One region of the Alcaligenes sp. LTN-3 genome, then DNA from elsewhere that is predicted to be linked to it. Evidence: riboswitches for the same ligand, from Rfam matches in the RefSeq annotation. Region 1 holds a riboswitch; the other holds the start of a gene.
The links. A riboswitch is a leader RNA that binds a small molecule or an ion and turns the genes downstream of it on or off. The one in region 1 is predicted to bind thiamine pyrophosphate.

Region 1 (11,981 bases):
ACTATCCTACTTCCAGATGAAGTTCAGCTCACGGGACTGACCGTCCACAATGCTGGCCTGGCGCTCCTGGGTTTGACCCTGGTACGTGGCAAACACCTTGTAATTGCCGGGCGCAAGGCGAATCAGGCAGTAGGGGCCATCGATCAGACTGTTCAGCACAGTTTGGTCGCCGCTGTTGCGGATGACCAGTTGCACGTCGGAAATATAGCCGACGCGCTCGCCCTGATGCGCCGAGAAGTTGACGGATAAGGGGAAGGTGCCGCGTACCATGCGGAATAACTGGGCTTCATCGCTGCCTATTCCGCCGCTAATGTATTCGGTTGATCCGTAGTACTGGCTGGGCGGCAGTTCCTGGGAATGCGTGATGGGACTGCTCAATAAGGCCAGCGACATGGCAATGCCGATCAAAGAAAGACGAGGACTCATGAGATTTCCTTGCTTGAAGTGGGAAGACTAAGCGGGCCATTAGTGGCTCTGTTGCTGTTATGAGAGGGGGCAGGCTGGCTGTCAGGATGAAAGCTGGGCCATAAAAAAGGCCAGTCATGCTGACGGATGGGTTCAGCGAGCGAATTGAAACTGCGTTCACGTAGCATCCCGTGCCCATGCTGATGAATAGTAATGACGGTGGTGCAGCGGGTGCCGTAATCGGGGCTGACAATAAACGGGCTGCTTAACAAGCGTTCGTGCTCAAGGCTCAGACCGGTTTGGGGCAAGTCAGAGTCGGCGGCCACTTCTTGATTGCGCAAGCCCTGGAACAAACCTTCTACCGCTTGCGGCGAGCCATCAAAATGCTGCGCCTGCAGAGTTTCTTTCAGGAACAGGCTTTTGGGCCAAGGCGTATTGAGCCAGGCATTGCTTAGAATATGCACGCCCGGTTCCAGCCGATGCGGACGGCCGCTGGGGTGGCGATTGCTGTAATAGCCCAGACGTAACGGTTGTTGTGTGTCAGGCCACTCCAGAACAAAGAGATTGAAGCCTGCGTAGTCAGCCCCTTCCCGGGCTAACTGTTCCAGATACTCGGCGGGACTGCGCTCATCGACCAGGAACTGAGGAATCAGTTCGCCACGCGAACGGTGCTTGCGGTTTTTGCTGCCCGGCACTTCGCGGTAATTGGTTAGCAGGGCCAGACGTCCACGGCTTTGCGTCAGGCCCAGCCAAGTACCTCCGGCTTGCAGGTCTCGACCCGCCAGAATCTGGGACTCGTTTTGCCAGGGCTGAGCCGGCTGGCTGGGGCGAGCATGATATTCGTCGCGATTGGTGGCAATAATCAGCGGCCAATCCGCATTCACTCCGACGGCGATATAAGCGATGCACATGTGCCGATTGTAGGATGGCTATGCAGGCTTTGGTAGCCAAAGTACCGCCAAGTTTCGCTTTTCTTCTCGGTATTTGAAAGGCCCGTCAAGAGGGTGCGTAGTCTTGTGCCAGGCGCACGACGGTGACACCGGGGCGTAGCTGGCGTAGTGACGGCATGACCAGCGTGCAATGATCGTAAGGCGTCAGCAAGGGCTGGTCATCGGCTTGCCCAATCTGGGTGCCTGCTTTGGCCAAGGTTTCCAGGCCTTGCCAGTTTTGGCTGAAACTGACGTTCATGGAAGGGGCGACAACGGCATGGGTAACTTGCAAAATGCGCTGCTGATCGGGCGAGGCTCGACGCCAGTCCGCAGGCAAATCCTCTTCTTGCACAATCTCGGAGGCGATCAGAAAGCGGGCAATCAGGTCCAATGCGATAGCAGGTGTATCTGGATCACCATGAAAGCCACATTCCAATAATAAGGAGCGGGTCTCATCGGCATTCGGGTCAGAAAAACGGCCGTAATCGCGCATGCGTACGCCGTCCTTGTGGCCCGTATCCACAATGACATGCTCGGGGGCGCTCAGGGTTTGCGCCAGCTCGATATTGCGCGCCAAGGTGCCGGTCAATAACAAGGGGGCACTGGGTTCATGCATGGAGTGCAGATCCAGCAACCAGTCGGCTTGTTCCAGCCAAGGCAAGATGGCCCGTGCGCGTCGTTGTTCTTGTGTCTGTGTTTGCGACAGCTTTTGATCGCTCCAAACGCGGTTCATGTCTTCGTCCACGTAGCGGCTGGCGTCGTGCTGCGCAGGGTCAAAGCGATCAAAGGCGTCCAGATTGCAAAAGGCCAGAATCAGTTTGCCGCGACGTGGCTGCATGCCGCTGGCTAGCACGGCTTTCAAGGCCCAGGCGCCGCACAGCTCGTTGCCATGGATCAGGGCGCTGATCATGACGGTACGGCCTGCCTTGCCCGAATCCAGACACCACAGGCCAGGAACACCGGTATTGCCCTGACGCTCTTTTTGAATGTCAGGCAAAGAAAGAGAAAATTGCATGGTGAAGACTCCAGCGCCCCGGCTGTCAGCCAGGGCGCATGTGTTTTATTCGGCCTGCAGTTTGGCCAACTCGACCAGACGGGCGTATTTGTCGACCTCTTTGGCCTGAAACTCGGCCGCGTTCATGCCGGGGGCGTAGAGCGTGGCTCCATTTGACTGCATCTTCTCTTGCAAGGTGGGCGATTGCAGACTGCTGTCCAGGGCTTGACGCAAGGTGCTGGTGACGGACTCGGGCAAATCCTTGGGGCCATACAAGCCAAACCAGACGTTGATATCGACCTTTTCAAAGCCGGGGGTATCGGCCAGCGGCGGGATTTCCGGGGCGGCTGGAGAAGCCTTGGTTTCGGTAATGCCCAAAGGCACAATGGCACCGGCGCGAGCTTGTTGTAAACCTGATGACAGTACAAGGTAAGCCGTATCCAATTGCCCGCTCATCAAATCCGATACCAGAGGAGGTACGCCGCGATAGGGCACGTGCATGGCGGTGGTGCCGGTCGAAGCGTTCACCATTTCACCGGCCAGGTGCAAGGTCGTACCGACGCCCGAGGAGCCAAAACTGAAGGCTTCCGGTTCGGCAGCGCGCAGCTTTTGGGCATAATCTGCGGCAGAATGAATGCCGGATTTTGTGGAGGCAGCCAGCAACAAGGGTTGGGACGCAATCATGCCAATAGGCGTGAAATCTTGTTGTCCGTTGTAACGTACGGCTTTATTGATCATGCCCGCAATGATCATCTCGTTGGTGGAACCGAGCAGCAAGGTATAGCCGTCGGCAGCGGCCCGTTGTACGCGCTGGGCACCAATGGTGCCGCCGGCACCGCCCGCATTTTCCACGACGACACTTTGACCCAGGCGGCTGCTGAGTTCTTCAGCCAGCAGGCGCGCGGTCAAGTCCACACTGCCGCCAGCGGGGTAGCCCACGACCAGAGTCAGGGGGCGCGCAGGATAAGTGTCGGCATGGCTGACCGAGGCTTGCAGCAGGCTGCAGGCGCCCAGAATGCCAAGAACCAAGCTGCGCTTGGAAAAGGAAAAAGACATGATGTGCTCCCCGTTCGATGGATAGGTTTCCGAGCAGCGGCCAGGGCGGCGCTGCGGGCCTGTATATCCTTAGTTATGAACGGCTATTGTGTTCGTTGCTGTCATTTGTGATGTGCTATTAAGGCACATGACCGTGCTTTTTCGATTAGCCGAACGATCAACGACCCTGCTGGGTAAAAGCCCAGACAGACTCGGCCAGCGCCGAGAGCGGAGCCCGGGAGCGGTACAGGCGTACCTCAAAGGCAATTTCATCGCCTTTGCCACCCAATTGCACCAAGGTGCCGCGACGACATTCATTGGCAATCATGGACAAGGGCAACCAGGCGACCCCCATGCCTTTGAGCACCGAACCCATTGCGGTATCCAGCGAGTCGCAACGTACCGTGCTGACCAAGGGGTAGGCAAAATGATGCAGCTTGTCACCCAGAATACGGGCCATGGCCAAGCCGCCCGAATACGAGATCAACGGGATGCTGCGCCCGCTATCGGCATTGAGCTCATACAAAGGCATGCCGTTTTTGCGTCGCTGACAGGTGGGCACGAGCTTGTCAGTGGCAATGGTCATGTAGGTCACTTGCTCGGCCAGTAGCTCAATCGATAAGGCCGGGTGTTCATAACAACACAGGAAGTCTGTTTTGCCTTGGGCGAGCAGCTTGGCCATATCGGCCATCATGCCGGTGCTGATGTCGATGGGCACATGGGCCGACAAAGGCGCATGGCTACCTTTTTGCAGGCGGCTGACCCAGTCGGTGACCAGGGTACGCGCCAGGCTGCGGCCAGTGGCAATTCGTAAACTGCCTTGCCCGGCCTGATCCGACGCCTGCAATTGCCGACGGACACGGTTTAATTGTTCCAACACTTGGTTGGCGGTGTTGTAGAACACCTGTCCTTCTGGTGTCAGCGTAACGGGCAAGCTGCTGCGCTCGACCAAAGGCGTTCCTACCCATGCTTCCAAGGCCCGAATGCGGCGCCCAAATGCCGGATGCGTGACGTGGCGTTGTTCTGCCGCTCGAACAAAACTGCCCGCACGAGCCAGGGTCACGAAGTCTTCAAGCAGTTTGAGTTGGGACACGAAGAGCCGTCTTAAAGCATGGCCAGTCCGTTGGACTTTTCAACCAGATTGCGGATCCGTACGGCGTCACCAATACGCGAGTAACGACCCGTGGAATTCAGCAGCACAATAGCCACTTCACGATCTTCGATCTTGGTCAGCATGACCAGGCATTCCCCCGCTTCGTTGATGAAGCCGGTTTTGGAAACTTGAATATCCCAGTTGGCGTTCTTCACCAAACGATTGGTGTTGTTGAATACCAGTTGGCGGCCACGCACAGGCTGGACGGAATACTGATCGTTCGTGGTGTACTGTTGGATACGGTCATGTTGACTGGTGGCGGTCAGTAATTTGACCAGGTCACGCGGGCTGGCCACGTTGTCGCTGGACAAGCCGGTAGGTTCCACAAAACGTGTGTTGCGCATACCCAAAGCGCGTGCCTTGTCATTCATGGCGCGCACAAAAGCAGGCAGACCGCCAGGGTAGCTGCGGCCCAAGGCATGGGCAGCCCGGTTTTCCGAGGACATCAATGCCAAGTGCATCATGTCGGCCCGGTTCAGTTTGGAGCCAACGCGAAGACGCGAGCTGGAGTGTTTGACGCGGTCCACATCTTCGTCGATGATCTCCAGCATTTCATCCATAGGCAGACCGGATTCAGCCACGACCAGGGCCGTCATCAGCTTGGTAATGGACGCAATGGGCCGAACAGCGTCGCTGTTTTTTTGATACAGCACGGTGGACGACTCCAGATCCTGTACAAAGGCAATCTCCGAACGCAGGGCGGCGTGCTGGATGAGAGCGTCGTGTTTGAGGGCATTGAGCGCGCGGCGGCTATCGTTTTCGCTGTAGCTGATGGGTTGCAGGTTTTTTTCAAAAACCAGATGCGGTACGTTGTAGCTGATGGCCGTGCTGGCGTCATTCAATGCGGATGGTTCGGCCAGCGCCAGCGTCTGCGCGACAGACAACATCGAAAATGGCGCTAACAATAAAGCGCATAATGCAGGTCGAATGAGTTTTTTTGTTCTGGTTTGAGGCATTTTTCAGTTCCCGGTCGGCGAGAAACAGAAGGGCGGATAGAATTTGTGCGTTTATGCTACCAGAAAAAATCTTCTTTATATTAGTATCTTACGACCCAAAGTTAAAAAAAATTTAAGATGTTTGCGCCGTATCATTAAGAAACTTATTTTATCTGTATAAAAAAACAGTCTATGTCTTTGTTGAAATCCCCAAACGCTCAAAAACCTGTTTTTATAAACAGATTTTATAAGCTCTGTCTTATTTTTTTAATCGTAGGAAGTACTCCCGCAATGGGGCACAAGGCGTCGCTAGCCTGGGATGGGGAGCAACTTAGCGAGGCCATCACAACCAGCTCTCCACGTACTCAGCAACGCTTTATGCCTCCAGAGTCCATACGTTCGCAGGCCCGTGCGCTTGGCAAGGTGGAACTCAGCTACGACCATAACGGCCGGGCCATTCTGAAAAGTCGCCTGTGTTTGCAAGGTGGAGCCTGTGTGGACATGAACGGTTCGGTACTTAGCACCAGAGCCTTTGCTGGTCAGGATGCGCGTTATGGTTTTGTGTTGGAGCATGAAGTCTGGAGTTGGGCGGGCAGCACCGAGGCGGTTCGAGTGCGGGCATCGATTCGGGTGAATTACCAGCGTTAGCTTTACGCGCCCGCGCCGCTTCCTAATAAACGATTTAATTTCATTTGGGTTTGATCTATCTCAAGGTGCTAGCCTAAAGAAACCCGCTGTACTGCCGATATGTAGTTCTGATGCCCATCGGGCCATAACCAGGACTTGTGCATGAACCCCTCTACTCTGATCGGCATCGTAGCCAGCGTGCTGCTGTTTGCCGTGATCTTGTTTTTTACGGCAGAAAACCCCGCCTTGTTTGTGGACCTGCCCAGCTTAGCTGTTGTGCTGGTAGGTACGTTGGCGGCGACGTTTATCAGCTACCCGTTAAGCGAAGTTGTCCGTATTTTTGGCCTGATCGGGACGGTGCTGCGTAACGAACGCCTGTACACCCAACAGGATATGGATGAGCTGATCAATATTTCCCGTTTGTGGATGATGGGTGATATTCGTGCCGTTGAAGAGGCGCTGGAAAAAGTAGCCAACCCGTTTTTGAAAACCGGTGTTCAACTGGTCATTGACCGAGCTCCCCAAGAAGATATTGAAGATCTTTTGCAATGGCGCATCAGCCGTTTGCGTGCCCGTGAGCATGCAGAAGCGCAACTCTTCCGTTTGATGGCCAGCTTCGCGCCTGCTTTCGGCATGGTCGGTACGCTGATTGGTCTGGTTAATTTGATGTTCTTGCTGGGCGATGGCGACATTACCTCTATTGGTCAGCAAATGGCGCTGGCTTTGATGACGACGTTCTACGGTGTGCTGCTCTCCAATCTGGTGTTCAAGCCTGTGGCCGTGAAGCTGGAGCGCCGTACCGAGCAGCGCGTGGTTTTGATGAACATGATCATGCAAGGGGTATCCATGATGAGCCAGCGCCGTGGCCCGGCTTTGATGCGCGAAACACTCAATTCCTTCATGGCCCAGTATCAGGACGAGATCAATGACCGGGGTGGCCGCGACGATGACGCGGACCCGGCTCCGGAGCGAGGTTGATCCCATGGGAAACATGGAGCAGGACCTGACCCTGGGTGAACTGGCTGACCGTCAGAAAGCCTTGCAAAAAGAGCTGGAACAAGCCCGGGGAGCCAAGATCGAACAGCAACTGGCCAGCAATCTGGGCAGCCGCCGTCGCAGCCGCCCCTGGAATGATCCGGGGCTGGCCGTACCCGAGGAGGAAGAGGCCTGGCTGACCACCTATCTGGATATGATGACCTTGTTGCTGGTCTTGATGATTGTGATGCTGTCCTTTGCAGGCAAGCGGGTACAAACGGCGGCGCAGGGGCAAGGGCAGGGAGGTGCGACGGTCGTTGCACAAGCGGGCAAAGACGGAGCCGGTTTGTTGCCCGCAGGCGCGGGCCTGTTTCCCGAGTCCGGCCTGGGTGAGGGGCACGGTAAAGGCAATCACGGTCTGGATCTGGATGGCTTGGGTGACAACATTGATGTGGTCATGAACGATCAGTCTGTGAGCTTCCGTATCAACAGCGAGATTCTGTTCAACTCGGGCGGTGCGGATCTGGGCTTGGAGGGTTTGACGGTGCTACGTCAATTGGCTGAAGTATTGCAAAAATCCACCCACCCGATTGTGATTGAAGGCCATACGGATTCGGTGCCCATTCGCAGCTATCGCTACCCTTCCAACTGGGAACTGTCCGGTGCACGTGCGGGCAGTGTGGTGCGTTACATGGAAGCCAATGGCATTGGCAGCCAGCGCCTGAGCGCGGTCGGTTATGCCGATACACGCCCCTTGGGGGACAATGCGACACAGCAAGGACGCGCAACGAATCGACGGGTTGAAATCATTGTGCAAACTCCTCAAACACAGCCTGAAAGTCCCGTCCAATAAGCCTTTACAACAAAACCCCGGTTTGCGACTGACAAACCGGGGTTTTTGTTTTGAACTTGAATCCAGTGTGTTCGGATTTAGTCCAGAACACGTGTGGAGGAGGCCAGGGTGCCCAAATCGAACTTGGGCAGATGGCGACGCAGAGGCATGATTAACACGCTGATCAGCACCGGCACAATGGCGGCCAGCAAGAAGGATTCCAGCAAGTAATCCATCGGGCCATTGGGGCGTGGGAACACGGCCAGACCGGCCACCAGGCCGCCCAGGGTGCTGAGGGTGGCGGTAAAGCCATCGTAGCGGCGGCTATACAAACCAAAGAACACGGGGAAAGCGGCTGCCGAACACAGCAAGTCTGCCAGCAGGAACAGGTACAGCACACTGAAACCTTGCGAGGACGCGTACAGCACAGGGATGGAGCAAACCCAGATCAGGGACCGCGCCAGACTCATCATTTGAGCGGTATTGCGATGGGGCATGATCCGGCCCAGATCCACCGCAATCAGGCTGGAAACAGCACTGATGGCGGTATCGGCACTGCTCATGACCAAGGACAGGCCCAAAGGAATCAGCAGTACCAGAAACCAGACCGGTACGTGCGGCAAAATAACGTTGAACAAGGCGACGGAGCTGTCACCGGTGGAGCCCAGGCCCACAAAGGCCAGACCAAATAAACCCATCAAAAAGATGAAAGGGGCGACAAACAGGCCACCGAGCAAAAAACCGCGACGCATGGACTGCGTGTCTTTGGCGGCATAGATGCGCTGCCAGTTGCCCTGGTGAAACAGGCCGGTCAGCAAGATGGCCACAAAGAAGGTCAGCCCGGCCTTGATACCGACCGGGTCGCCAAGCTCGATCAGGCGCGGCGCCTCCAGCTTCACGCTGTCAAACAATTGCACCGGACCCCCTACGGCTTGCCAACCAAACATGATGATCAGAAACAGCATGGGCAGGATTACAAGCATCTGTACCTTGTCGGTAAAGATGGACGCGCGCAGTCCGCCATAAGACGTGTAGATCAGCGTGGCCAGCAGCACAATACCGGCGGTGACCCACAGGGGGATAGGGGCAATCAAGGTAATCATCTTGGACATGGCGGTGATTTCAGCCGTCATGGAGATGAACATGTAAAACAACATGATGAGCAGGGTCAGCGCATACATAGGGCGACCGTAGCGGGCAATGACAAACTCGCTCAGGCTGTGGCCGCGTGGCAGCAGCTCGCGCATGCGTTTGCCCAGCGGAATCATGGCCAGGCGGGGCGACATGGAACCGAGGGCATAGCCGATGACGGCGCTCAATCCTCCCCAGGTGGCGGCCTGCGCGGGTGAGAACAGGATCCATGCGCCCAGCGAAGAAGCCAATAAAGTCAGAATGGTAGCGACGGAACTTTGACTATTGCGAGCCACCACAAAGTCTTCAAGAGAATTTTTGTAGTGGCGGGCGTATAGCACCCCGGCCAGAGCAAAAGCCGCAGAAAAAACGATCAGCCACAGGAGGGTGGCGGTTTGGTCCAGCATGAGATCTCCCCAAAAACCTGTTTGAACAGGCACAAACCGGCCAAGCTGGCGGGATGCCAGGGCAGGGCGCAGAAAAATGGAGGGATTGAAATGGGGCGTGTGAGCTGATGAATGCACCGCACAGACAAGAGCGGGCAGGCTGCCAGGCCGCGTTTCCTTTCCCTTCGCCGGCATGATCCGGATCAGGTTCTAAGGGTTACCGCTTGAATGCGGAGTCTCAGCCCGTTAAGGACTCCCCCAGGAACAGGTTCAAAGAGTAGGAGAGCTTCTTTCAAATGTCAATGATACGGTCTAGGCCAATTTATGCTATGGTCTGGCTGCGGCACGGGGTGTCCTTCTTGGAAAGGGCTGAGATAAAACCCGTCGAACCTGATCCAGCTCATACTGGCGAAGGGATGTCCGAATCCATAGACCTGCGTCTGAACCGGGCCGACATCCTCGCCGAATTCTTGCAAGGAGTCTCATGTCTGTGGAACACGTCTCGGAACTCTCCCAACAACTTGTTCTGGTCACCGGCGGCGCACGCGGCCTGGGGGCTTGCCTGGTACGTGCGTTTGCGCGTCAGGGCGCGAAAGTTGTCATCAATTACCTGAAAAGTGAAGCAGCCGCTCAGGCGCTGGCGGATGAGTTCCCGCAGCAATGTCTGGCCGTGCAAGCGGACGTGACGGATGCGACGGCGGTGCAAGCTTTGTTTGCCAAAGCCCAGGCGCATTTTGGCCAGCCTATCACTACGGTCGTCAATAACGCGTTGCCTGAATTTTCTTTCAACGGCGATGCTCGTCCCCATGCCGATACGCTGACGTGGTCGCAACTGAACCAGCAACTGGAAGGCATTGTGGGCGGTGCCTTGAACACCACACAGGCGGCATTGCCTGGTATGAAGCAAGCGGGCTTTGGTCGCATCATCAATATCGGTACGAACCTGTTCCAGAACCCTGTTGTGCCCTATCACGATTACACGGCCGCCAAGGCGGCGTTGTTGTCCATGACGCGTACCTTGTCGCACGATCTGGGGCCCGATCAGATTACTGTGAACATGATTTCTGGCGGTTTGCTGCGTACAACCGATGCGTCCGCGGCTACGCCCGAGGCCGTGTTTGACTTGATTGCGGCCAGCACACCGTTGCGCCGTGTGACTACGCCTGAGGAGTTCGCCGATGCCGCTTTGTTCTTTGCCGGTCCGTGGGCTCGGGCAGTCACTGGGCAGAATTTGGTGGTGGACGGTGGATTGGTGAAAAACGGATGAGGCAGCTGCACTTCAATTTATTCATTATGGGCTGCGGGCATCACAAAGCAGCCTGGCGTCATCCCGATTCGCAGGTAGAACGCCTCGGCGATGTCCGGTTTTACGAAGAACTGACCCAGATCGCCGAGCGTGGCAAGCTGGACGCCATATTCTTTGCCGATGGCCAATCCAGCGATAACGTGTCTGACGGTCCGCGCTGGTTTTTGGAACCCTTGACCATGATGGCCGCCCTGGCGCGAGCCACCGAGCATATCGGCCTGATCAGCACCGTTTCCAGCACTTTCTACACGCCTTTTGTGGCAGCGCGCATGTTGTGCTCCCTGGATCATGTGTCCAAGGGGCGAATGGGCTGGAACGTGGTGACATCCATGTTTGATTCGGAAGCACGTAATCACGGCTACGAAGCCATGCCCGACCATGCCTGGCGCTATGCACGGGCTGAAGAGTTTGTTGAGACTTCGCTGAAGCTGTTCGACTCCTGGAGCGACAGTGCCTTGGTGATGGACAGGCAGGGCGATTATGCCAAGGTAGATCAGGTGCGTCAGATCCTGCATAAGGGCGATCACTTCCTGGTCGATGGGCCCTTGACCTTGCCGCGCTCACCACAAGGACAGCCTGTTCTGTTTCAGGCCGGTGCCTCTGAGCAAGGCCGGGATTTGGCCGCGCGCAAAGCTGAAGCGATTTATGCCGTGGCGTATGACTTGCCCTCGGCCCAATCCTATTACCGCGACATCAAACGACGCGTGCGGGAAACGGGGCGGGGCGTGGATGTGCCCGTGATGCCAGGCCTGGTGACCTATGTGGGCTCTACCATGGAAGAGGCGCGTCGCAAGCAGCAGGAACTGGATGAACTCTTGCCCGCCGAGACGTCCTTGCGCCAGTTGGGCATGTTCGTCGGTCAGGATTGCATGGACTGGGAACTGGATGCGCCGGTACCGCCACTGCCTCCTTTGGAGAGCTTCAAGGGCCCCAAAGGGCGTTATGCCACCATGCTGCGCATTGTTGAAATAGAAAAACCAACGGTTCGTCAATTGCTGGGTCGTATTGCTGCCGGTGGTGGTCATTGCACCATGGTCGGTACGCCAGAATCCATTGCTGATCAGATTGAGCAATGGTGGCGCAATGAAGGCGCGGATGGTTTTAACCTGATGCCGCCTTCCTTGCCCAATGGTATTCGAGACTTTGTTGAGCAGGTGATACCTGTTCTGCAAAAACGCGGTCTGTTCCGCCATGAGTACGAGCACAGCACTTTGCGTGGACACCTGGGGCTGGAGCGTCCTGCAGCCTGACCTTGGGATGAGAAAAAAGCGGG
Region 2 (11,981 bases), 260 kb from region 1:
AAGCAAGCCCCGGTGGGCAGCAGCTACAAGGCTGTTCTGTCCGTGCCGCATGGCTGCAAAGGCTCTGCCACCACCAAAATCCGTGTCCGTATTCCTGAAGGCGTGGTCGGCGTCAAACCACAACCCAAAGCAGGCTGGACGCTGGAAACCGTAAAAGGTGACTACAAGCAGGCCTATACGCGTTGGGGTGCCAAGGTCAGCTCCGGTGTTCAGGAAGTGGTCTGGGCTGGCGGCCCTTTGCAGGACGAACACTATGACGAGTTCGTGTTCATCAGCTACTTAGGCGATGAGCTCAAACCCAATAGCACGCTCTACTTCCCGGTTGTGCAGGAATGCGAGCAAGGCGTGGAGCGCTGGATTGATCAAGCGGCACCGGACACCCAGAAAGCGGCTGACCATTCCGACGCCCCTGCTCCCGCGCTGCAACTGTTGCCCAAACCGTAGACACCCAGGCGGCGGCTGCCCTTGGACATCAGCCTAAAGGAGATCTTATGCAAACCCAGTCCCTGCATAGGCAGGCATGCTGCCACCCATTGCTTGTGCTGCTAATCGCCTTGCTTTTGCTGGCCTGGGTGCCAGCTCTGCATGCTCATGCGTCCTTGGTGGCCAGCAAGCCCGATAGCGGCACAATACTGGCCCAGTCGCCCAGAACCGCCAGCCTAAGTTTCAATGAGTCCGTCTCCCCCTTGCTGATGGCCTTGATTCGTCCCGACGGTTCCTCCGAAGAACTGGGGGACGTTTTGATGCAAGACCAGCGGCTGGAACTGGCCTTGCCGCCCATGGAGACCGAGGGTACTTATGGACTGAGCTGGCGAGTCATCTCTGCCGACGGCCATCCCGTCGGCGGAACACTGACATTTGCCATTGGAACGCCCAGCGCAAACCTGATGGACAGCACCCGCAGCAATCCCGTCAGAAACGGCCTGATCTGGCTGGCTCGACTCTTGGGCTATCTGGGTCTGTTTACAGGGATAGGCTGGGTGGTCTATCGGGCGCTGACCTCAACATCAAACCAGACCTCAGCCCAGCAAAGTCGTCTCGCACCGCGCATGCTGGCTTTAGGTGCCATAGCCTTATTGCTAAACCTGGGTTTGGTCGGTGTCGATGCGCTGGACTTGCCGCTGTCCGCCTTGTTCGGCACGACGGCCTGGAAAACGGCTGTATCGACCTCGATGGGCGTGGCCGTGCTGCTGGGCTGGGTCGCCCTGGCCTGTGCCGCCCTTTCCTGGCAGGCAAGGAGTCCCACTAGCCAGAAATGGCTGGCCGCCTTAGCGCTGACTCTTTTGGGGGCTTCTCTGGCTTCCAGCGGTCATGCCAGCACGGCAGATCCCGCCTGCTTGTCCCGGCTCAGTGTCTGGCTGCATGTTGTGGCGCTGACATTGTGGATGGGTTCTTTCCTGCCTTTGGCCTACGCGCTTGAACAGGCTCAGGAATCCCGCTTGCTGACCCTGTTCTCGCGCTGGATTCCCGCCATCCTGCTGGTCCTGATCCTGAGCGGAGCCGCACTGATCTACGTGCAATTCGATCAGCTCGCCTCGCTATGGGAAAGCCGATATGGGCAAGTGCTCAGTGCCAAGCTGATTCTGGTTCTGCTCTTGCTGGCTCTGGGAGCCTACAACCGCTATCGCCTGACCCAAGCTGTCTTGCAGCAGCGTAGCGATGCACGACAGGCTCTGCGACGTGTGGTTCGTCTGGAATATGTGTTGGCGGTGCTGATCCTGGCCGTGGCCGCCTTGTGGCGCTTTACCCCACCTCCGCGCGCCTTGGCCCAGCTCGTCTCCCCCACCATTTCCAGCCATATCCATACTGAAGCAGCAAGGGCGGACCTGTTGTACATTCCGGCCACCGCCCAGCGCCCGGCCATTCTAACCGTCTCTTTATACGAACCCGATTTCAGTCCCTTGAAGGCTCAAGAGGTGGAGGTGATTTTCAGCAACCCGCAGGCTGGAGTGGAATCCATTACCTTTCCGGCGAAACTCACGCGACAGGATCAATGGGAAGTCAATACTCTCGAGCTGCCGCATCTAGCCAGTTGGAACATTCGCATTCAAGTGTTGATTTCAGACTTTGAACGCATCCACCTGGATAGCACGCTGGATTTGCAAGCCAACTAAATCGCACACAAAAACAGGCCGCATCACACGGCCTGTGGTCCCTCTTTTGATCTGACTTCCTCTTTCTGGCAGCCATGCCGCCCGCAATTTAACGGGCCAGTAAACGACTGGCCTCAAGCCTGGCTTCGCCTTCATCAACGACAAAGCTGAATTGCAGGCCCAGCACCCGGCCCAAGGTCTGCTGTGCCAGGCGTGCTGCAGCAGGAATGGCCCGCCCCTTGCTGATCACTACCATGCCAGCGCACAAATCCTTCAAGCGCTGCTTGTTCTGCTTGAAGAACAAGGCGCGTTGCTTGCGATCCTCGTGGCTTTCCTCATGGGCATGGTCCCCACCGCCCAACCTGTCAGTCAACAAGACAAAGCGTTGGCCCCGATTCAACAAGGCCTCTAATTGATCCTGCGCCTGTTGCGGTGTTTGCTGTGGGCTGTGTTCTCTTAAAAACACCAATGGAAACTGCGTGTCATCGACTTGCATAAGCGGCTCCTTGCCATCAATAAAGACAGCCACTATCAAAGCGGCGCACGCCTAAATAGGGGATGCCTCCAAAGGCACGCATCAAGCCGCCGGATAAATACAAGCAGGCGGTATCGCGCAGCCAATACGGACGAACCGTTGCGCCTTCACCTCTCATCACAGCCTGGACTCCACAAAATCACGCAATTGAGGGTCCCGAATCTCCAAGGCATCAAACAAGCCCAAGGCTTTCAAGGCTGGCAAGGCCGCCACAATATCGTTCAAGGCACGCTGACGTTGTGCATCGCTGACACCAGGCTGGCGCAACGTCGCTGCATTGGCCAGAAAGGCGCCAACCGTGCCTTTGCGAATAGTGGTGCCAGCAATCTGAACTTCGCTGGCGTGATCGGGAAGAATGTCATGTGCTTGCATGTATCGCTCCTTTGTTCATCAAGGCTTTCAGTGTAAGCACAAAGGTTTTGGCAGATGTACACTGTATCGGTCAATGAATAACAAAATTACGCCATGCCTGAACGAAAAATAGGTCTGCATGATTTTCTGAACTTCCCCGAGCATCCTGTGCTATTCGCCGTCACCGGTAATCACGACTCGGAACTATCCTCGCGCTCCCATCAGCACGCTCGCGGGCAGTTGTTCGGTTCTCTGCGCGGCTTGCTTTCCGTCGGGGTGGAAGACGCCGTTTGGGTGGTGCCCGCTATCCATGCCGTCTGGTTGCCGCCGCATGTCCTGCACTCGGGCCAATCGCACGGCCCTTATCATGGCTGGAGCGTTTATATAGACGAAGCGGCCTGCGCCGACCTGCCCGCCCACGCCTGCACCTTGCGTACCTCGGGCCTGTTGCGTGAAGCCGTGCTGCGCGCCTGCTCCTGGGAGTTGATTCCCGCTGCCCCCTTGCCCCAAGAACAAGCGCATATTGCCTCCGTTATCCTGGATGAAATCCGTACCCTGCCCGTCGAGCCTTTTGGGCTGCCGCTCCCCCGGGACCCGCGCTTGCAACGCATTGCTCGCGCCCTGATTGCCGACCCCAGCAACAACCAGGGCATGGAGCACTGGGCGAGCTGGGCAGCGGTCAGTCTGCGTACCTTAAGCCGCCGTTTCGTTACAGAAACCGGCTTTAACTTCACCGCCTGGCGGCAACGCGCCCGCCTGATGCGCTCCCTGGAAATGCTGGCAGCCGGTGTTCCAGTAGCCACCATTGCCTATGATCTGGGTTATTCCAGCCCCAGCGCCTTTATCAGCCTGTTTCGGCGCAGCTTTGGGCATACCCCGGCCAATTACCGTCACCAACTTTCAACCTAGCCCCTTCTGCGCTGTACGACGCATCGGAAATGTCATAAAGTGATTGAACGAAAACCAAAACATCACTTTTAGACATAGGACAGCCGGTATGGAAATGCGCCAATTACGGATTTTTTGTGCGGTTGCCGAGCATGGCAGCTTTACGGCCGCTGCCCAGAAAGTGCACACCGTGCAATCCAATGTCACCATGCGCGTCAAAGAGCTGGAGGCAGAGCTGGAACAGCAATTGTTCATACGCCAGAAAAGCGGCGTGGTGCTAACTGCGGCTGGCCATACTTTTCTGGACTACGCCCGCCGTATCTTGCAACTGACCGATGAAAGCCGTGCGGCCCTGCAAGACACGGGCACGCCCAGCGGTCTGCTGCGCCTGGGTTCCATGGAAACCACGGCTGCCATCCGCCTGCCCCAGGTTCTGATCCAATACCGCGAGCGCTACCCCCAGGTTCAGTTGTCCTTGCAAACCGGCACCACGGCAGAGCTGATTAAAGCCATCGAGACCCACCAGCTAGATGGTGCTTTTGTCGGTGGTTTTCATCAAAACCCGGCCCTGATTCAAGAAGAGGTGTTTGAGGAAGAGCTGGTGCTGGTCAGCAGCAAGACGGTGGAATCCTTGTCTGCCCTGATCGAAACAATCCCCCAACAAACGGTTCTGGTCTTTAGAACCGGCTGCTTTTACCGCTCTACGCTGGAACACTGGTTTTACCAGGCCGGGCTGGTGCCCAACCAGATCATGGAAATGGGGACGCTGGACGGTATTCTGTCCTGCGTGGCCTCGGGCATGGGCATTACCTTGCTGCCCAAAGCCATCGCCCAGAACAGCAGCTTGCGCTTGCCCGTGCAATGCCACGAGCTACCACCTGAGCTTGCGCGGGTGAAAACCGTGTTTATCCGTCGTGCCGATACCAATCCTGGCTCTGCCCTGCGCAGCTTTGTGGCCCTGGCTCAAGCGCAGTTCGCCCAATTTCCCAAGCCAGATCAAGGCCATGCCGAACTGCCTGCTCTAACCGGCCAGCCTGTGGGTCCGTCCAACAACGTCGCACAGACCTTGCCACAGTAAGCCATCAAGGCAGCCCCAAGACCAGCTCCTCAACCCGCTCTGCCGCTGGCACAATGCTGTGAATTTTGCCCACGCCCTGACCTGCATACAAAGACAGTTTCCTGGCCATTCTGTCCTTGTCAATCGCCCGCGCCCCGCCCCCGACCCAACGCAGCACATTCCACTTGTCGCGGTTGGGAATCACACGATGCGGGGTGCCATAGGGCCAGCCAAAGGAATAGCCGGTGCGATATTGCGTATCGTCCGTACTAGCTTGCAGAATCTTTTGCTTGTAGAGCGGGTGTGCATTGGACTCCTCGCTGGCCAGAAAGGCCGTGCCCACCAGTACACCAGAAGCCCCCAGAGTCATGGCCGCCCTGACATCCTGGCGGGTAACAATTCCGCCTGCGGCCAGTACGGGACGGCCCTGCGCACCGTCCAGAATGGCAGGTAGTAAAGACATCAGGCCAATCGTGCCGCGATTCAGGTGACCACCGCCCTCACTGCCTTGGGCGACGATAATGTCGGCCCCCTGCGCCATCGCTTGGCGAGCCAGTGCCACCGTGCCGGTTTGCACCATCACGATCATGCCGGCGTCTTTGGCGCGGGGAATCAGGTCGGCGCAATAGTCCTCGGCATAGAACAGCGACAAGATGCGGGGGCGCTCCTGCAAGATCACCTGGAACTGGGCCTCGAACACTTCCGGGCCACCAAACTGCGGCACGATATTCACCCCAAAAGGCCGGTCCGTCAGCGCTTTAGTTTCCCGCAGCCAGTTACGCAACGTCAAGGGAGCCAGACGCAAGCCGCCCAGCACGCCCACCCCGCCCGCATTCGCTACCGCCGCCACCAATGGTGGCCCTGAGATCGCAGCCATGCCCGCCAAAAAGATCGGGTATGGCACACCACACATCTGCGTGATGACATTGCCCGCAAAGACTCGGTTTGCTTCGCTCATGATTTACAACTCCACCTGTTTGCCCAGCATTCGCCGCAGGGCCAGATTTTTGAGCACAATATGGTTTTTGAATGCCCCGAAAAGGTGCAAGGCCAACCCCAGCAAAAAGACAGTGGCGCCAATATTGAACAACACATCGACCACGGCTTTGAGCTGCTCATTCGGGCTGATCAAGGTCGGCAAGGCCAGACCACCGGGCAGTTCCACCGCCACCCCCGCTGCCGCTCGGGACAGCCAGACAGCAACGGGCAGCAGCACCATCGCCAAGGCCAGGGCTATCGCCACTGAACGGGCCACTATCACCTCTACCGGATTGGGCGAGCCCACCGGCAAGGGATGAAAAGACGTCACCCGCGCCCAGAAACGGTAGATGGAGATCAGGAACAGCAGCGTCCCCAGCAGATTTTGCAACAGCACCAGCCGCGCCTCACCGGGGCTTTGGGCGATGGCCACCTCCAAACCCAGAATGGAAAACAGCAAGGCCGCAATAAGCCAGTGCAACACAATCGTGATGGGCGAGAACCTGAGTCCGTTGTCTCGCAGTTGCATGATTAGCTCCTTGAAAAGGTCATCGAGGACAAGTCCTTTACCGTGCAATACCCAACGTGATACGTCGTGGGCCGCCTACCCAACACGCACAAGCGGCCAGCTTCGGTCATCACCTTGCCTCCTGCTGGTCTGGGCCTGGGTCACGGTGTCCTCAGAGCCTTGGCTCTGCCAAGGACCGGCGTTTAAGAGCCTTGACGATAGGCGCAGCCATCAATCAAGTAAAATGATGAATATTGATAAATAAAATCTTTTTTAGTGATCGATGAACAGATAGTTTTCCTCATGCCCTCACGCGGCAGACGGGCAACCCTCATCATCTCAGCCCTCTGGCACTGGCTCCTACCTGCAGGCCGTCTGCAAGTACGCCTAAAGCTCGTCCAGACCACGCTTATAGGAATCGCCATTTAATCATTATTAATGATCCATAAATTCACTATTCATCATTTTACTTGATTCATTCAGTCTTCTATCTTCCCTATGGATAGCGCCGCTATCTCAACCTCAAACTAGGAGACTGATACCGTGACTCACCCTGCTGCCTATCTCGTTGACTGTACAAATAGCCACGTCTTGCCTGGCTTTTGATTTGTATGTTGACAGACGCTCAACGCGACATCATCAAGGCGGCTGTGCCGCTGCTGGCAAGCGACGGTGAAGCCTTGACCACCTATTTTTATGAATTGATACTGCGCGACTCCCCACCGCTGAGTCCCTTGGCCAGCCAGATCACCAACAATCGCGTTGCTCTCCAAATCCAGTCCGAGCGTGCCCCACATGCGGACACTTTCCTGCTGCAAGCCCTACGCGAAGAGCTGATCGAGAGGATGGCCAGCAACGAGCTTATTGATGAATGGGCCGCCGCTTACCAGCAACTATCAACCTTGCTCATCGAAGCCGAACGCCTGATGTACGACGATATGGCTATCACTCCCGACGGCCTTGCAGACCGCACTTCCTATCAAGAATGACCCACCATGCCACTACTGAAATTTGACCTGATCCAAGGCCGCAGCGACGACGAACTACGCCAGCTACTGGACACCACGCACCAAGCCATGGTGCACGCCTTTGATGTTCCTGCCAGCGACCGCTACCAATGCGTCACCCAGCACCGTCCCGGCGAGCTGGTGCTGGACGACACCGGCCTGGGCTACCCACGCAGCGACAAAGTAGTGCTGCTGCATATCGTGTCCCGCCCCCGCAGCGAGAGTCAGAAAGTCCAGTTCTACCGTTTGCTGGCAGAGCGACTGGAACAAAACTGTGGCGTATCACCCGATGATCTGATCATCGCCCTGGTCGAGAACAGCGATGCAGACTGGTCCTTCGGGCGTGGGCGAGCGCAGTTTTTGACGGGGGAGTTGTAGGCGAAAGACAGGTATACTCGCCCAGACCGTTTTAACAAGAACGGTCTTTTCACCGAGGGGAGCCTGGCGAGCAGGCTGAGAAACTGCCCGAGCAGATTGCACCGCAGTGACCCGTTGAACCTGATCCGGGTCATGCCGGCGAAGGGACGGGTATGTACCTGCTCGCCGCTTGCTGCCGGATGGCTATCCTTGACTAGGAGTTGCTATCTTGTCGTCTGACCACTCTCCCGCCCCCGTCGGCCCGGTTGCCGCCACCCTGGCTGCCGTCATCCGTCAAGACCAGATTTTGCTGATACGCCGCGCCAATCGGCCCGATGCCGGACGCTGGGCCTTTCCGGGCGGCAAAATCCGCGCGGGCGAAACCATCATGGCGGCGGCCCATCGGGAGTTGGCCGAAGAAACCGGCATACAAGGCCAGGCCTTGCAGGTCTTTGATGCGCTGGATGTGTTTGACCGCGAGCCCAGCACCACACCCTTGGCCTATTCACACTTCATTCTGATTGCTGTGCTGTTTCGCTGGCAGCAAGGTGAGCCACAGGCAGGCGATGATGCCCTGGACGCACGCTGGTTCAGCAATGCGGAACTGAACAGTCTGGATGTGGCACACAGTTTTGACGTCGTCCGAGTTGCCCGTCAGGCATTGGCATTGGCTGCCACTCAAGATCAAGCAGGCCAAGCATGATTCCGAATGTATTGAGTATTGCGGGCACAGACCCGACCAGCGGCGCTGGTATTCAGGCTGATCTGAAAGCCATGTACGCCTTGGGTGCCTACGGCATGAGCGTAATTACAGCCGTGGTCGCGCAAAACACCCAGGGCGTGCGGCGTTTTGTGGCGCTGGAGCCGGACTTTGTGGCGGACCAGTTGGACGCGGTGTTTGAGGATGTGCGCGTGGATGCCATCAAGATCGGCATGATCGCCAACGTAGGGATTGCGGAAGCGATTGCAGACCGCCTACACCATCACGGCCTGGACTGCCCGATTGTGCTGGACCCGGTCATGGTTGCCAAAAGCGGGGACCGTTTGCTCAGCCCCGAAGCCGTCTCCGTGGTGCGCGACAAGCTGCTGCCCATGTGTACCCTGCTCACCCCCAACTTGCCCGAAGCAGGCGATTTGCTGCAAAAACCGGAACCCGCCTCGCTGCAAGAAATGCACAGCACTTTAAAGGATTTGTGCTTGCTGGGCCCTGAATGGGTGCTGCTCAAGGGCGGCCACCTGGACGGCCCGGACAGTGTGGATCTGTTGCAAGGTCAGGGGCAGAACCATGTTTTTCAGTCGCCCCGCATCCCGACACGCAACACACATGGCACGGGCTGCTCACTATCTTCTGCCATTGCGGCCCTGCTACCGGGCCGCAGCGTGCCAACTGCGGTGGGTTTGGCCAAGGAATACCTGAATGGCGCTTTGGCCGCTGCCGACCAATTGCAGATCGGCCTGGGGCAAGGTCCGGTGCATCACTTCCATGCTTTATGGCCTCTCAAGTAAGCTCTCTCCCATTACAACTGATCGCTATGCGATGTGCAGTCTGACTGCCCTGCAGTTTTACGAGTGCGAACAGTCAAGCGGCTCCATTGAATGAGACAAACACTACAGCACGGTGGGATTGGGCACATCCCCATACACTTCTTTGGGATCAAAGGTCTTGGCGGACTCGACAAAGACCAGATCCTGACCTTTGCTATGCTCGGCACCCACCGGCACCTGCCGGTAGAAACAGGAGTAATAGCCCACGTGGCAACTGGCCCCGGAACCGGCTACCCGCACACGTAGCCACACCGCATCCTGGTCGTCGTCGATGCGCATTTCCTCTACCGTCTGCACCAGTCCGCTGCTGGCACCTTTATGCCAGAGCATTTGACGCGAGCGGCTCCAGTAATGGGCTTGCCCTGTCTGTATGGTTTTCTCCAGGGCTTCCCGATTCATGTAACCCAACATCAAGACCTCGCCATTGCTAGCGTCTGTCGTGATGCAAGCAATCAAGCCGTGCTCATCAAACTTGGGAGCCAGTTCGTGGCCCTCTTCCACTTGCTCTACCGAAATTCGGCGTCTTATTTGTACTACCGTATTTTCAGCAGACCTGGTTTCTTGTCCTTTAGTCTTCACGTTTCTTCCTTGTCATCATAGGTTCCGGGCGATATTCGCAATCCGGTGTCAGGCAACGGCCATACAGCACATGGCTATGTTCCAGAACCTGAAAGCCCCGTTCTTGAGCAATCGCTTTTTGTCGCTGCTCAATAGCTTGGTCATGAAACTCCTGCACACGTCCGCAGTCCGTGCAGATCAAGTGATCATGGTGTTCGCCGTCATCCAGCTCATACAGCGCCCGGCCAGATTCAAAATAAACCTGCTTTAGCAAGCCTGCCTGTTGCAACTGGGTCAACACACGGTAGACCGTCGCCAGGCCGATCTCGCTGCCTTGTCGTATCAATTGGCGATACACATCGTCTGCCGTCAAATGACGAATGCCGGGGGCCTGGAATATCTCAAGAATCTGGATACGGGCTGTGGTCACCTTCAAGCCACGCTCTTTAAGCTCTTTTGAATCCGTCATGGCGCACTCCTGATTGAATGGGCGGCTAAGGGACGTCCAGAAAACGCAGCGGCCTGCCTTGCGCCTGCCCTTCCAAGGCTTCATCACGAACCACACAATGGCCGCGCACAATGGTGTGAATTGGCCAGCCTACAACGGGCATACCGTCGTAGGGAGACCAGCCGCTGACACTGGCAATCCAGTCATTGCGGATACGGCGGCGTGCCTTCAAATCCACAATGCTGAAATCCGCATCAAAGCCCACAGCGATGCGTCCCTTGCCTTCCAGACCAAAAATCCGGGCAGGCCCGGCACTGCTCAAATCCACCAGCCGTTGCAGACTCAAGCGACCTGCATGGACATGGTTCAACATCACGGGTAGCAAGGTCTGCACGCCGGTCATGCCGCTGGGTGAAGCGGGATAGGCTTGGGATTTCTCCAGCAAGGTATGTGGCGCGTGATCGCTACCAATGACATCCACCACACCCGAGCGGATCGCCTGCCACAGCGCATCTTGATGAGCTTGCTCGCGCACCGGCGGATTCATTTGCGCCAAACTGCCCAGACGCTCATAGCATTCAGGGGCTTGCAAACTGAGATGATGCGGGGTCACCTCTACGGTCACGCGGTGTTTGTGGGCGGCCAGAAACTGCATTTCCTCTGCGGTGGACACATGCAGCACATGCAAGCGGCGATTCACCTCTGCCGCCAGACGAACAATGCGTTGGGTCGCCTTCAAGGCACTTTCCACATCACGCCAAACCGGATGTTGGCGCACGTCGCCGCTATCCAGAGCGATCTGTTTGCGTTCACGCAGCCTGGCCTCATCCTCCGCATGCACCGCCAGCCGTCTACGGCCATGACGCAAGATACGACGCAAGACGTCGTCCTCATCCGCCAACAGGTCCCCAAAAGAGCTGCCCATAAAGACCTTGATGCCTGCGCAGCCTGGAAGCTGCTCCAATTCCTGCAAAGACTCAGCATTCAAGGCGGAGCCACCGATATAAAAGGCGTGATCACACCAGCTACGGCCTTGAGCAGCATCCAGCTTGGCTTGCAAGTCAGTGGCTCCCAAGGTCAAGGGATGGGTGTTGGGCATCTCGAAAACCGCCGTCACCCCGCCCAGGACCGCGCCCCGTGTCCCCGCTTCCAGATTCTCTTTGTGCTCCAGCCCCGGCTCTCGGAAATGCACCTGGCTGTCGATTACCCCTGGCAATACGTGCAGCCCCGTAAGGTCCAGCACGCAGTCCGCACTCCAGCCGGGCTGCAAATCGCCCAGAGCCATAATCCGACCTTGCACACAGGCGATATCGATAGGCTCGGCCCCGTTAGGGGTCATTACCGTACCGCCACAGAGCAGCAAATCAGCATGGCGCAGATTATGCCGCTTGGTCGTTTCTGCGGTCCGGGAGAGAGGGGCCTTCGGGATTGCTGGTGTCATGGTTTTGCCTTTGCGGCTTCTGCATCCAAAGCGGCTTGCGCCTCCAAACGAATCCGCTCCATCATGTGAAACAGGCCATTGGCACGATTCGGTGACAAGTGCTGCTCCAGTTCAATTGCCTGTAAAAAGTCAGGGGGATGGGACAGGATTTCTTCAGGCAAACGCCCCGAATACACCTTCATCAATAACGCCAACAAGCCGGTGACGATGGCGGA

Region 2: another riboswitch for thiamine pyrophosphate. It lies ahead of AC6I6N_RS01965 (NUDIX hydrolase); the one in region 1 lies ahead of AC6I6N_RS03350 (3-oxoacyl-ACP reductase).

Annotation. Positions count from the first base shown of each region.
Region 1 is NZ_JCAPDN010000001.1:674,916-686,896, forward strand. Features, by position in the region: gene AC6I6N_RS03295 (tRNA-uridine aminocarboxypropyltransferase) at 1-20, shown strand, start outside; gene AC6I6N_RS03300 (carboxypeptidase-like regulatory domain-containing protein) at 7-426, opposite strand; gene AC6I6N_RS03305 (NRDE family protein) at 423-1,316, opposite strand; gene AC6I6N_RS03310 (M14 family metallopeptidase) at 1,402-2,349, opposite strand; gene AC6I6N_RS03315 (Bug family tripartite tricarboxylate transporter substrate binding protein) at 2,395-3,384, opposite strand; gene AC6I6N_RS03320 (LysR family transcriptional regulator) at 3,542-4,456, opposite strand; gene pbpG (D-alanyl-D-alanine endopeptidase) at 4,468-5,472, opposite strand; gene AC6I6N_RS03330 (flagellar protein FlhE) at 5,743-6,099, shown strand; gene AC6I6N_RS03335 (motility protein A) at 6,241-7,056, shown strand; gene AC6I6N_RS03340 (OmpA/MotB family protein) at 7,061-7,906, shown strand; gene AC6I6N_RS03345 (sodium:solute symporter family protein) at 7,984-9,423, opposite strand; TPP riboswitch at 9,565-9,672, opposite strand; TPP riboswitch at 9,739-9,836, shown strand; gene AC6I6N_RS03350 (3-oxoacyl-ACP reductase) at 9,887-10,669, shown strand; gene AC6I6N_RS03355 (LLM class flavin-dependent oxidoreductase) at 10,666-11,958, shown strand.
Region 2 is NZ_JCAPDN010000001.1:419,620-431,600, reverse strand. Features, by position in the region: gene AC6I6N_RS02020 (YcnI family copper-binding membrane protein) at 1-444, shown strand, start outside; gene AC6I6N_RS02015 (copper resistance CopC/CopD family protein) at 492-2,114, shown strand; gene AC6I6N_RS02010 (hypothetical protein) at 2,203-2,589, opposite strand; gene AC6I6N_RS02005 (hypothetical protein) at 2,606-2,749, opposite strand; gene AC6I6N_RS02000 (hypothetical protein) at 2,746-3,000, opposite strand; gene AC6I6N_RS01995 (AraC family transcriptional regulator) at 3,094-3,888, shown strand; gene AC6I6N_RS01990 (LysR family transcriptional regulator) at 3,977-4,945, shown strand; gene AC6I6N_RS01985 (NAD(P)H-dependent flavin oxidoreductase) at 4,950-5,882, opposite strand; gene AC6I6N_RS01980 (cytochrome b) at 5,886-6,431, opposite strand; gene AC6I6N_RS01975 (NO-inducible flavohemoprotein) at 7,022-7,399, shown strand; gene AC6I6N_RS01970 (tautomerase family protein) at 7,406-7,795, shown strand; TPP riboswitch at 7,841-7,959, shown strand; gene AC6I6N_RS01965 (NUDIX hydrolase) at 8,004-8,477, shown strand; gene thiD (bifunctional hydroxymethylpyrimidine kinase/phosphomethylpyrimidine kinase) at 8,474-9,280, shown strand; gene hisI (phosphoribosyl-AMP cyclohydrolase) at 9,383-9,898, opposite strand; gene fur (ferric iron uptake transcriptional regulator) at 9,888-10,346, opposite strand; gene AC6I6N_RS01945 (dihydroorotase) at 10,372-11,766, opposite strand; gene AC6I6N_RS01940 (SufE family protein) at 11,763-11,981, opposite strand, start outside.